DNA from 2 places in the Brevibacillus sp. HD3.3A genome. Region 1 is predicted to be linked to the other one. Evidence: riboswitches for the same ligand, from Rfam matches in the RefSeq annotation. Region 1 holds a riboswitch; the other holds the start of a gene.

Region 1 (4,926 bases):
CGAGTCCGAGCCTTCCAAAATCGTCACCTTCGTGCCCAGCTTGGCAAATGTCTGCCCCAGCTCGATCCCGATATACCCGCCGCCAATGACCAGCAAGCTTTTCGGCAATTCTTCAAGCGCCAGCAGTTCTGTCGAGGAAAGAATGCGGCCCGCGAATGGAAAGGCTTTCAATTCGATCGGACGCGAGCCTGTCGCGAGAATCGCTTGCTGGAATTGCACCTGCGTGCAGTCGTCGCCATTTTTCACCTCAACCAGCTGCTCGCCGACAAGCCGCGCTTCCCCGCTGATTCTTTTGATCTTGTTGCCTTTGAGCAGCGAGCTTACGCCTCCGGTCAATTTGTCGACCACGCTGCGCTTCCATGCCTGAACCTTGGCGAAATCGACGCTCACTTCTGCTGCCTGCAAGCCGATGCTCGCGGATTGCGTCATCGCCTCGTATTGATGCGCCGCCGAGATCAGCGCCTTGGAAGGAATGCAGCCGCGGTTCAAACATACGCCGCCGACCGTGTCTTTTTCCACAATCGCGACCTGCTTGCCGAGCTGAGCCGCCCGGATCGCGGCTACGTAGCCCCCCGGCCCCGCTCCGATCACGAGGACATCCACCTGCTCTACTGTTCCGTTCGTTGTCATTTGTTCTCTCCACCTGTTTTTCTTTTTCTGTGTAAGGCGTCTCCCGCAGTTTTGCCCTGCAAGAAGATGCGCCTGCTTACAGTCGGCCAACTGCTGCTCGTGCTGTTCTGCCTGTTTCCGTTGTCAACCGCGACGAACAGCGAGCCGATCCGCAAAAGCTTCTTCCGGGCTGGACAAGGCGAAGCCCAGGGAAGGGTCGTAGTCCAGGGTAAGCACATCCCCGAGATGCCGTTTGGTCAACCGATCCATGCAGACCGGAATCCCGTTTTCGTACACGAGCGTGTCGTTTTTGCGCAGCTCATCTACTCCGAGCTGGACAAAAAATCCGCAACCGCAGTCGCCGGAGATCACCACGTCAATCCTGAGCGCGGTATCCTGCGGAAAATTCAGTTTTTTCAGCTCTGCTTGAGCCGCTTCCTTGATCGTAAGCTCCATTTTCGTGATCGCCTCCTCCTTTCCCATCGCGCCACCTTTCACTCGTATCCGTTTCGTTTGGCCGAAATGCAAGCGTCTGCGCCCGCTTTTGTGCAACTCGACGCGACGTTTCATTCAGCAAAAAAGGACAGAGGAAAGATAGAGTGACGAATACTCTACCTTTCCTCTGTCCTTTTTACCTGAGAGTTTAACTTCGGCAATCAATCGGTTCCGAAGTATTCCCCTTGGGTGGCTTGTGCAGCGCTCTCCAGAGGTGCGTCCGATTGTAGTATCTGGTACCTGAGAGATTAATCCCAAGGGTTTTATGGGACTTGCTCCTTCGGTGCTAAACGCGTCGTTTAGTCTCTCCTACAATCATCATCCGCCGCTATTCACTTGTTGGCTAACATTGACATTAGTAAATCACACTCCTTCTGCCGATGTCAATTCTGAAAAAAATTATTATTCAGGTAACCTTATTCGATTTGCGGCGGGCCGCCATGACGACTGGCATCGCGAACAGGCCAAAAGCGGTAACGCCTGCTTTTGGCCTGTTGATCCACCCTATTTTTTACTGTTGCGAAATCGCAGCCTCATCCATGTACACGTATTCCCACAAATGTCCGTCCAGATCGATAAAGCTCCAGCTGTACATGAAGCCGTGGTCTACCGGGTCTTTAGCCGGCTTGGCCCCTGCTTCGTGCGCTTTGTTTACGATCTCGTCGACTTGCTCCCGGCTCTCGGCTGACAGCGCCACGATGACCTCGGTGCTCTGGGCCGTATCCGTCACGGGCTTGTTCGTGAACGATTGGAAAAACTCCTCCACCAAGAGCATCGCGTAAATATTTTCGCCAATCACCAGGCAAGCGGCATTTTGATCCGTAAATTGCGGGTTGAACTCATAGCCCAGCGCTGTAAAAAAATCAATCGACTTGTTCAAATCTTTCACGGGCAAATTGACAAAAATTTGTTTTGATTGCAGTGCCATTGCGTATCCCTCTTTTCGATAAGTGTTGTGATTGATTAAATCGTACCATCTCTTGGGATACGATGCTTCTTATGGATTGCTAATTACGCCAACTGATTCGCCCCTCCTAAGAAACCTCCGCCGCAAAAACACTCAACTCGCGCACAACAGCCTCATCGACTTCCACGCCAAGCCCCGGACGATCTGCGAGCAGCAAGCGATCCTGCTCGTAGCGAAGCTGTCCGAAGTCGCGGGAGAACATGAGCGGCCCCACCATTTCGTTGGAAAAGATCATCCCTTTTGCCAAAGACAGATGCGCCCCGGCGGCGGTGGCCACGGCTGATTCGACCATCGAGCCAACCTGACATCCCATCCCCGCCATCTCTGCCTGCGCGACCAGCTTGAGCGCCGGATACAGGCCGCCGCACTTCATCAGCTTGATGTTGATCAAATCGGCTGCCTGGCGGACGATGACTTCCCGCATTTCTTTGTCGCCGTGCAAGCCTTCGTCGACCATGACCGGAATGAACGTTTTTTGGCGAACCTCTGCCAAACCGATCAGATCGTCCGCCAAAACAGGCTGCTCAATCCAGTCGAGCTGGCAGTCCTCTACTTGCTTCAACACGCGCATCGTTGTCGCCACATTGCGCCAGCCCTGGTTCGCGTCCACGCGCAGCTGGACGTCCGGGCCAATTGCCTCGCGGACGGCGCGAATCCGTTTGACATCGACAGCCGGATCGCCGCCGACCTTGATCTTGATGCTCGAATATCCGTCTTGCAAAGCTTGCGCCGCCTGGCGAGCCATTTCTTCCGGCGGCAAAATGCTCACAACATAAGGCACCGTCAAAAAGTCGTGCGCTTTTCCGCCAAGCAAATTGTAGACAGGCTGTCCCGCGGCTTTGCCCATGAGATCGTAGCAGGCGATATCGATGGCCGCTTTTGCAGATGGCGCGCAATAGACAGCCTGCTCCATGATTCGGTGAACTTTTTCAATATCAAACGGGTTAGCCCCGAGGACGAGCGGCGCAATGTCTTTCACCAGCATCTCGTACGTGCTGGAAAATGTCTCGCCCGTCACGTGCGGGTCGGGCATGCCTTCGCCGTAACCGACAAGCCCCGTGTCCGTCGTCATTTTGACAATGATGCTCGGAAGCTTGTGAAACGCATCGTAGGCCACGATAAACGGCCGCACCAAAGGCAGCTCGGTCGCAAATACTTCAATCGCAACAATTTTCAACAGGAAACCCTCCATTGCTCACACATTTTTCTTAAAACGGTCCATAGTGCATCCAATTGGCGATGATGACCGCTACCAGCCCAATCCCGAACTGCATCAAAATCAATGGCAAAATCCACTTCGCCCAACGAATCCACGGGATGCCCGCAAGCGCCAGCCCTGCCATGAAGTAACCCGAGGTCGGGAAAATAATGTTGCCGATTCCGTCTGCCAGCGAGAAAGACAGCACCGCCGTTTGCCGCGTCACTCCGACCAGATCAGCCAATGGCGCCATGATCGGCATGGTCAGCGCCGCTTGTCCGCTGCCCGAAGGTACGACGAAGTGAATCAACGCTTGCAAAATGTACATGCCAGCCGCGCTGAGCACAGGCGGAATTTCGTGCAGCATGCCTGACGCATGGAACAACAGCGTATCGATGACGTGTCCGTCGCCAAGCACGACCAGTGTCGCTCGCGACAACCCGATGATGAGAGCGCCCGTGAGCATCCCCGCCGCCCCTTTCATGAACGACTCGATCAACTGATCGGCAGACATGCGGGAAATGAGCGTAATTACGATGGCCAAAATGACGAACAAGGCAGAAATTTCGGTAATGTACCATTGGAATTGCAGGACGCCGTAAATCAAGGCGACGAAGTTAAGCAGGAAGCAGATCAGCACCCATTTGTGCGTTTGGGACAAAGGTTGGTCAGTTGTCGGTGCAGTCTGCTCAAACGCTGCGACCCCTTCGCCGTAAAATCCGAGCGAGCGATCTTTTTTCACCTTCATCGCGTAGCGGTAAATGAAGCCAACCGATACGGCATACATGATCACGAACAAGATGATCCGGTAGCCAATGCCCGAGAAAATCGGCAGCTGGGCGATTCCTTGGGCAATCCCCACTGTAAACGGATTCATGATCGCCGTCGTAAAACCGATCGAGGCTCCTACCAGGACAATCGCGGTTCCCGTGATGACATCAAAGCCGAGCGAGACAGCAAGCGGCACCAAAATCGGGATGTAAGCCAGCGTCTCCTCCGCCATTCCGGTAAACGCCCCGGCAAAGGCGAAAAACAGCATCATGATCGGGATCAGCCACTTTTCCTTGTTCCCGAGCTTTTTGGACAGCGAGCGGATAAAAGCGTCGACAGCTCCTGTCGCAGTCAGCACGCCAAACGCTCCTCCGATGATCAAAACAAAGAAAATAATTTCTCCTGCGTCCACCATCCCCGTGTGGATCGCGCTAAACAGGGAAAAAACGGAGACGGGCGTCTGTTCAATCGCTTTGTACGACTGTGGATCGACGACGTTTCTGCCGTTCACTTCCACGCGGGCGTATTCTCCCGCCGGAACGACGTGGGTGAGAAACGTCGCGATGAGCAGCACGCCAAACAACAGCACGAAAACGTTGATTCCTCTCTTGCGTCTTGCTGCTTGTTCTTTGCTGTTTGGAAGCACTTCCAACTCCCCCTTTTTTATTATTCTGTTTTTTTATCGTAGTCGATTTGATTCGGCATGAAAAATGAGGTTGTTCAATGATAACCATAAATAAATCCATACTTCGCCACACAAAAAAACGACCCCCGGAATCGCTTCCGAAAGTCGTATACCACGGCTTCATTCAAGCCCGAAAAGTCGGCCACACATCAAGCACCACGTCGACAAAGCTGCTGACGGTGCTGTAATCGCGCTGGTCGC
Region 2 (4,926 bases), 900 kb from region 1:
CAAGGTGTGGCCTGCAAATTCTGGGTAATCCAGCCCCAGATCGTAGCCGCCGATGATTCCTGCCTGGAGCAGTTGCTTGTTGGCTTCTGCTACTGGCTTGGACAGCTTGACCACGAACTCGTTGAAGAACGGGGAAGTAAAGACGACTTCCAGCCCTTTGGCTTGCAGGGCTTGCTTCGCGTAATGCGCCTTTTGCAGGTTCATCATCGCCATTTCCTGTACGCCTTGTTTTCCGAGTCCAGTCAGGGTGATCGCAGCCGCCAGTGCCAACAGCGCCTGGTTGGAGCAAATGTTCGAAGTCGCTTTTTCACGACGGATATGCTGTTCACGAGCTTGCAGCGTTAGTACGAAACCGCGCTTGCCGTTCTCGTCTTTCGTTTGCCCGACGATGCGTCCTGGCATTTTGCGCATCAGCTTGCTCGTCGTCGCAAAATATCCGCAGTGCGGTCCGCCAAACGATGCCGGGATACCGAACGGTTGCATGTCGCCTACTACGATGTCAGCGCCCAGTTTGCCTGGCGCTTCCAATACGCCCAGTGCAAGCGGGTTGGAAGAAACGACGAACAGGGCGCCTTTGCCATGAGCAATCGGCTCAACTGCTGCCAAGTCTTCCACGTTTCCGAAGAAGTTAGGATATTGCACGATCACAGCCGCTGTGTTTTCGTCAATCAGCGCTTCCAGAGCTTGTGTGTCGGTTACGCCATCGCTGTTGATGCCGACTTCAACCAGCTCTACACCTTGACCGTACGCGTATGTTTTCAGAACGCCGCGCGCTTCCGGATGCACAGCGCGGGAAACGATGACGCGCTTTTTGCCAGTGTGACCAGCCGCCATCATAGCCGCTTCGGCCAAGGAAGTCGCTCCGTCGTACATGGAGGAGTTCGCTACTTCCATTCCTGTCAGTTCACACACCATTGTCTGAAATTCAAAAATCGCTTGCAGCTCGCCTTGGCTGATTTCAGGCTGGTAAGGCGTATAAGCCGTGAAAAATTCTCCGCGGAGCAGCATGTGGTTGACTGTGCTTGGCGCATAGTGCTGATAAACGCCAGCACCCAAAAAGTTGACGTGTGTGCTGAAGTTGACGTTTTTGTTAGCCAGGCGAGTGAAGTATTTGACCAGATCAGGCTCGGACAGAGCTTCTGGAATGTTCAGCGCACCTTTGAAACGCACCTCTTCCGGAATGTCTGCAAACAGTTCTTCTACACTGGAAATGCCCAGAGTTTCGAGCATTTCGCGCTTGTCCTGATCAGTTTGGGGCAGGTAGCGGTATTTCACGAACGTTGTCCTCCTCAAATAGGATGTATTGTGGGCTTATGCTTGGTTATTTCGCACGTTTATAAAAAGGAGCGGCAACAACAACAGCTTTCAGTCGTTTTCCGCGAATTTCCACTTCAACCTCTGTGCCAATCGCCGTGTGCTCGCTTTTGACCAGGGCCAGACCAACGTTTTTCTTCAAGGTCGGGGATTGTGTCCCTGTGGTCACTTCTCCTACCAGCTCTTCTCCGACATAGACCGGATAGTGCGTGCGCGGAATGCCGCGATCGATCATCTCGATCCCTACCAGCTTGCGAGGCGCGCCGTTTTCTTTTTGCGCTTTCAACACCTCTTGGCCGATGAACGGCACTGCTTTATCTACCTTCACCGCGAAGCCGATACCCGCTTCGATCGGTGTAATGTCCTTGCTCAGTTCCTGACCGTACAGTGGCAGCTTGGCTTCAAAGCGCAGCGTGTCACGCGCCCCCAGTCCGCAAGCAACCAGACCGTCTTCTTTGCCTGCTTCAAGCAGGGCGTCCCACAGCTCTGCCGCACGATCCGCAGCCAGGTAAATCTCGAAGCCATCTTCGCCCGTGTAGCCTGTACGGGATACCAATGCCGGAATACCGCTAACCTCTACATCGCGCTCAAAACGGAAAAAGCCGATTTGGGACAGATCCGTTTGGGTCAGCTTTTGCAAAATCGATTCAGCCAAAGGCCCCTGGATCGCAATCTGCGCCGTTTGCGGCGAGATATTTTCGATCGTGACGCCCGGAATCAGGTGCTCCTGCAGCCATGCATAGTCTTTGTCAATATTGCCAGCGTTGATGACAAGCAGGTAATGGTCGTCTGCGTATTTGTAAACGAGCAAATCGTCGACCGTACCGCCGTCCGGGTAGCAAAGCACGCTGTATTGAGCTTGTCCCACTGCCAGCTTGGAAACGTCGTTGGTTGTCACGCGCTGCAAGTATTCGAGCGCGCTCTCGCCTTTTACGTCCACCTCTCCCATGTGGGATACATCAAACAAACCTGCTTTCGTGCGAACAGCTTCATGCTCCTGACCAATGCTGGAAAACTGTACAGGCAGCTCCCAACCGCCGAAGTCGATTGTTTTGGCGCCGTATTTTGCATAGGAATCAAACAGTGGCGTTCTTTTCAGATTGGACATGTGTGGCACCTCCTAAAGGCAGATAGTCGGCATTTTTCCCCATGAAAAAACAGAGGCGAAAAAACGGGTACACCAAAAGAAAGGTGCCCATTTCTCCTCCTCTGTCCTTGGTACCTGAGAGTTACCTTGCCAATCAAGCTCGGCGGGGATCACCGGGCTTGCAAGTTTCCCCTTTGGTGGCTCGACATGCGAGCTCTCTCCAGAGTTGCGTCCAGTAGAGGTTCTTTTGCCTGAGAGATTCACCGTTACCGGCTTGCTCCTTCGGCGCTGCAGTGGTTCACGCAGTCTCTCCCTGCTACTATCATTCGCGTTGGTTAGATGGTCATACATAAGTTTTTGCTATGATTTCCATACTAATGAACGAACTTCCTCTATATCCTACCATGAGAGTCGACAGTTGAAAATATGCAAATTAACAGTCAGATCAAGAAATACTTAACAAAGTGATGAACATTACCCATAATGTTAAGTTTTTTGTTAAAACGCATGAAAGTTATGGCAGAGCTGTGTAAAGGAGTAACGTATATGCCGAATGTTCCTGTTTCATTTGACACGAGCTGGATATCGCCGCTGACCGAGCGGCTGCACGAAGATGGTCCATGGGACAAGTGGGAGCTGTTCAAGCTGGCGCTGGAAGCAGAAGAAGCGATGGCGGTTCGCGAGTTCGATTCTTTGCAATGCCTGAACTACTTGCCGCTGCTCTCGCCTTTTCCCCATCAGCTCCAGACGGCGGAACGCGTGCTGAATGACATGCGCGGCCGCGCGATTCTCGCGGATGAAGTCGGATTGGGCAAGACCATCGAGGCAGGGTTGATCATGAAAGAATACATGGTCAGAGGCTTGGCGAAAAAAATTCTCGTCCTCGTTCCCGCCTCTCTCGTCATTCAGTGGACAAAAGAACTGCAACAAAAATTCGGCATTCCTGCCGTCGCGCAAAAAAAAGAGTACATGTGGCGTCAGCACGAAGTCGTCGTCGCCTCCATCGACACGGCCAAACGCGACCCGCATCGCCGCCATGTGCTTGATATCGACTACGACATGCTCATTATCGACGAAGCGCACAAGCTCAAAAACAAGCGAACCCGAAACTATCAATTCGTGAAGGAAATTCGCAAAAAATACTGTTTGCTGCTCACCGCCACCCCTATCCAGAACGAGATGGACGAGCTGTACAACCTGATCAATTTGCTCAAACCGGGGCATCTGGGCCACTCGACGTCGTTTTCCACCAATTACGTCGAGGGAAAGCGCCAATCGAAAAACAGCGAAAAATTGCGCGAAGAAATCGAAAAGGTCATGATTCGCAACAAGCGAAGCGACGGCGGCATCCAGTTCACCAGCCGCCGCGTGCAGTCGATTCCCATCGAGCTGACGCAGGAGGAGATGGAGCTGTACGAGGGCGTCACGCGCTTTGTCCACGATCAGTACAAGACGGGAACCGGGCTGTTCAATTCGCTCGCTCTCATCACGCTCCAGCGCGAGGTTTGCTCCAGCAAGGAAGCCTCCTTCATGACGCTGTACAACATGCATCAACGCACCAGCGAGGAGTCTTTGCTGCGGGCGCAAATACTGGAACTGGTGGAGATGATCAAGCGGATCGAAACGCATTCCAAGGCCGCCAAAACGGTCGAGCTGATTCAGCAGATCAACGACAAAGTGATCGTTTTCACCGAATATCGGGCCACGCAAAATTACTTGCAAAAATATTTGCATGACCACGGAATTACCTCTGTGCCGTTTCGCGGCGGCTTCAAGCGCAGCAAAAAAGACTGGATGACCGATCTGTTTCAAAACCGCGCACAAGTGCTGATCGCGACAGAAGCAGGCGGCGAAGGGATCAACCTGCAATTTTGCAATCAGGTGATCAACTACGACATGCCGTGGAACCCGATGCGTGTCGAACAGCGAATCGGCCGCGTTCACCGTCTCGGGCAAAAGCGGGATGTGCACATTTACAATCTGTCCACGGTCGGGACGATCGAAGAACATATTCTCAAACTGCTGTACGAAAAAATCGATCTGTTTGAAATGGTCATCGGCGAACTCGATGATATCGTCGAACGCCTCAACCTGAGTTCCTCGCTGGAAGAAAACTTGACGCAAATTATTATGGACTCCGCATCCACGCGCGAAATGGCTTTGAAGCTGGACAACATGGGGCACGCGATTCGCGCAAGCCGCCAGCCGCACGTCGCCCCTGCTCTCTCGGAAGCCGCCGAGCAGTAGTCTGGATGCCCCCAACTAGCCAACAAGAAAAGAGGTTCCCTGATGCAAGCCAACCAGGTCAGGCAATTCGTAGAGCGCTATCTCGCGACTTTTTCTGCTCACATCGTCGAATCCCACCCCGACTACTTGACGGTCAAGCTGCCTGTCGAGGTCGACAAAGATATCGGCAACCGGCCTTTTTACTGGAGCTGGGTCGACAAAATGAATCTGGCGTACCAGCCGCTCGTGCTCACCTTCGCCTTTCATCCCGACCGCATGCCGGATGGGCTGCGTGCCGA

The links. A riboswitch is a leader RNA that binds a small molecule or an ion and turns the genes downstream of it on or off. The one in region 1 is predicted to bind glycine.
Region 2: another riboswitch for glycine. It lies ahead of gcvT (glycine cleavage system aminomethyltransferase GcvT); the one in region 1 lies ahead of HP435_RS07490 (iron-sulfur cluster biosynthesis family protein).

The regions. Positions count from the first base shown of each region.
Region 1 covers NZ_CP085874.1:1,516,195-1,521,120, reverse strand. The annotation lists gene lpdA (dihydrolipoyl dehydrogenase) at 1-630, opposite strand, end outside; gene HP435_RS07490 (iron-sulfur cluster biosynthesis family protein) at 754-1,092, opposite strand; glycine riboswitch at 1,322-1,426, opposite strand; gene HP435_RS07485 (VOC family protein) at 1,616-2,032, opposite strand; gene HP435_RS07480 (mandelate racemase/muconate lactonizing enzyme family protein) at 2,139-3,248, opposite strand; gene HP435_RS07475 (YfcC family protein) at 3,280-4,686, opposite strand; gene HP435_RS07470 (LysR family transcriptional regulator) at 4,850-4,926, opposite strand, start outside.
Region 2 covers NZ_CP085874.1:2,415,759-2,420,684, reverse strand. The annotation lists gene gcvPA (aminomethyl-transferring glycine dehydrogenase subunit GcvPA) at 1-1,275, opposite strand, end outside; gene gcvT (glycine cleavage system aminomethyltransferase GcvT) at 1,322-2,422, opposite strand; glycine riboswitch at 2,631-2,727, opposite strand; gene HP435_RS11880 (DEAD/DEAH box helicase) at 2,948-4,648, shown strand; gene HP435_RS11875 (YqhG family protein) at 4,691-4,926, shown strand, end outside.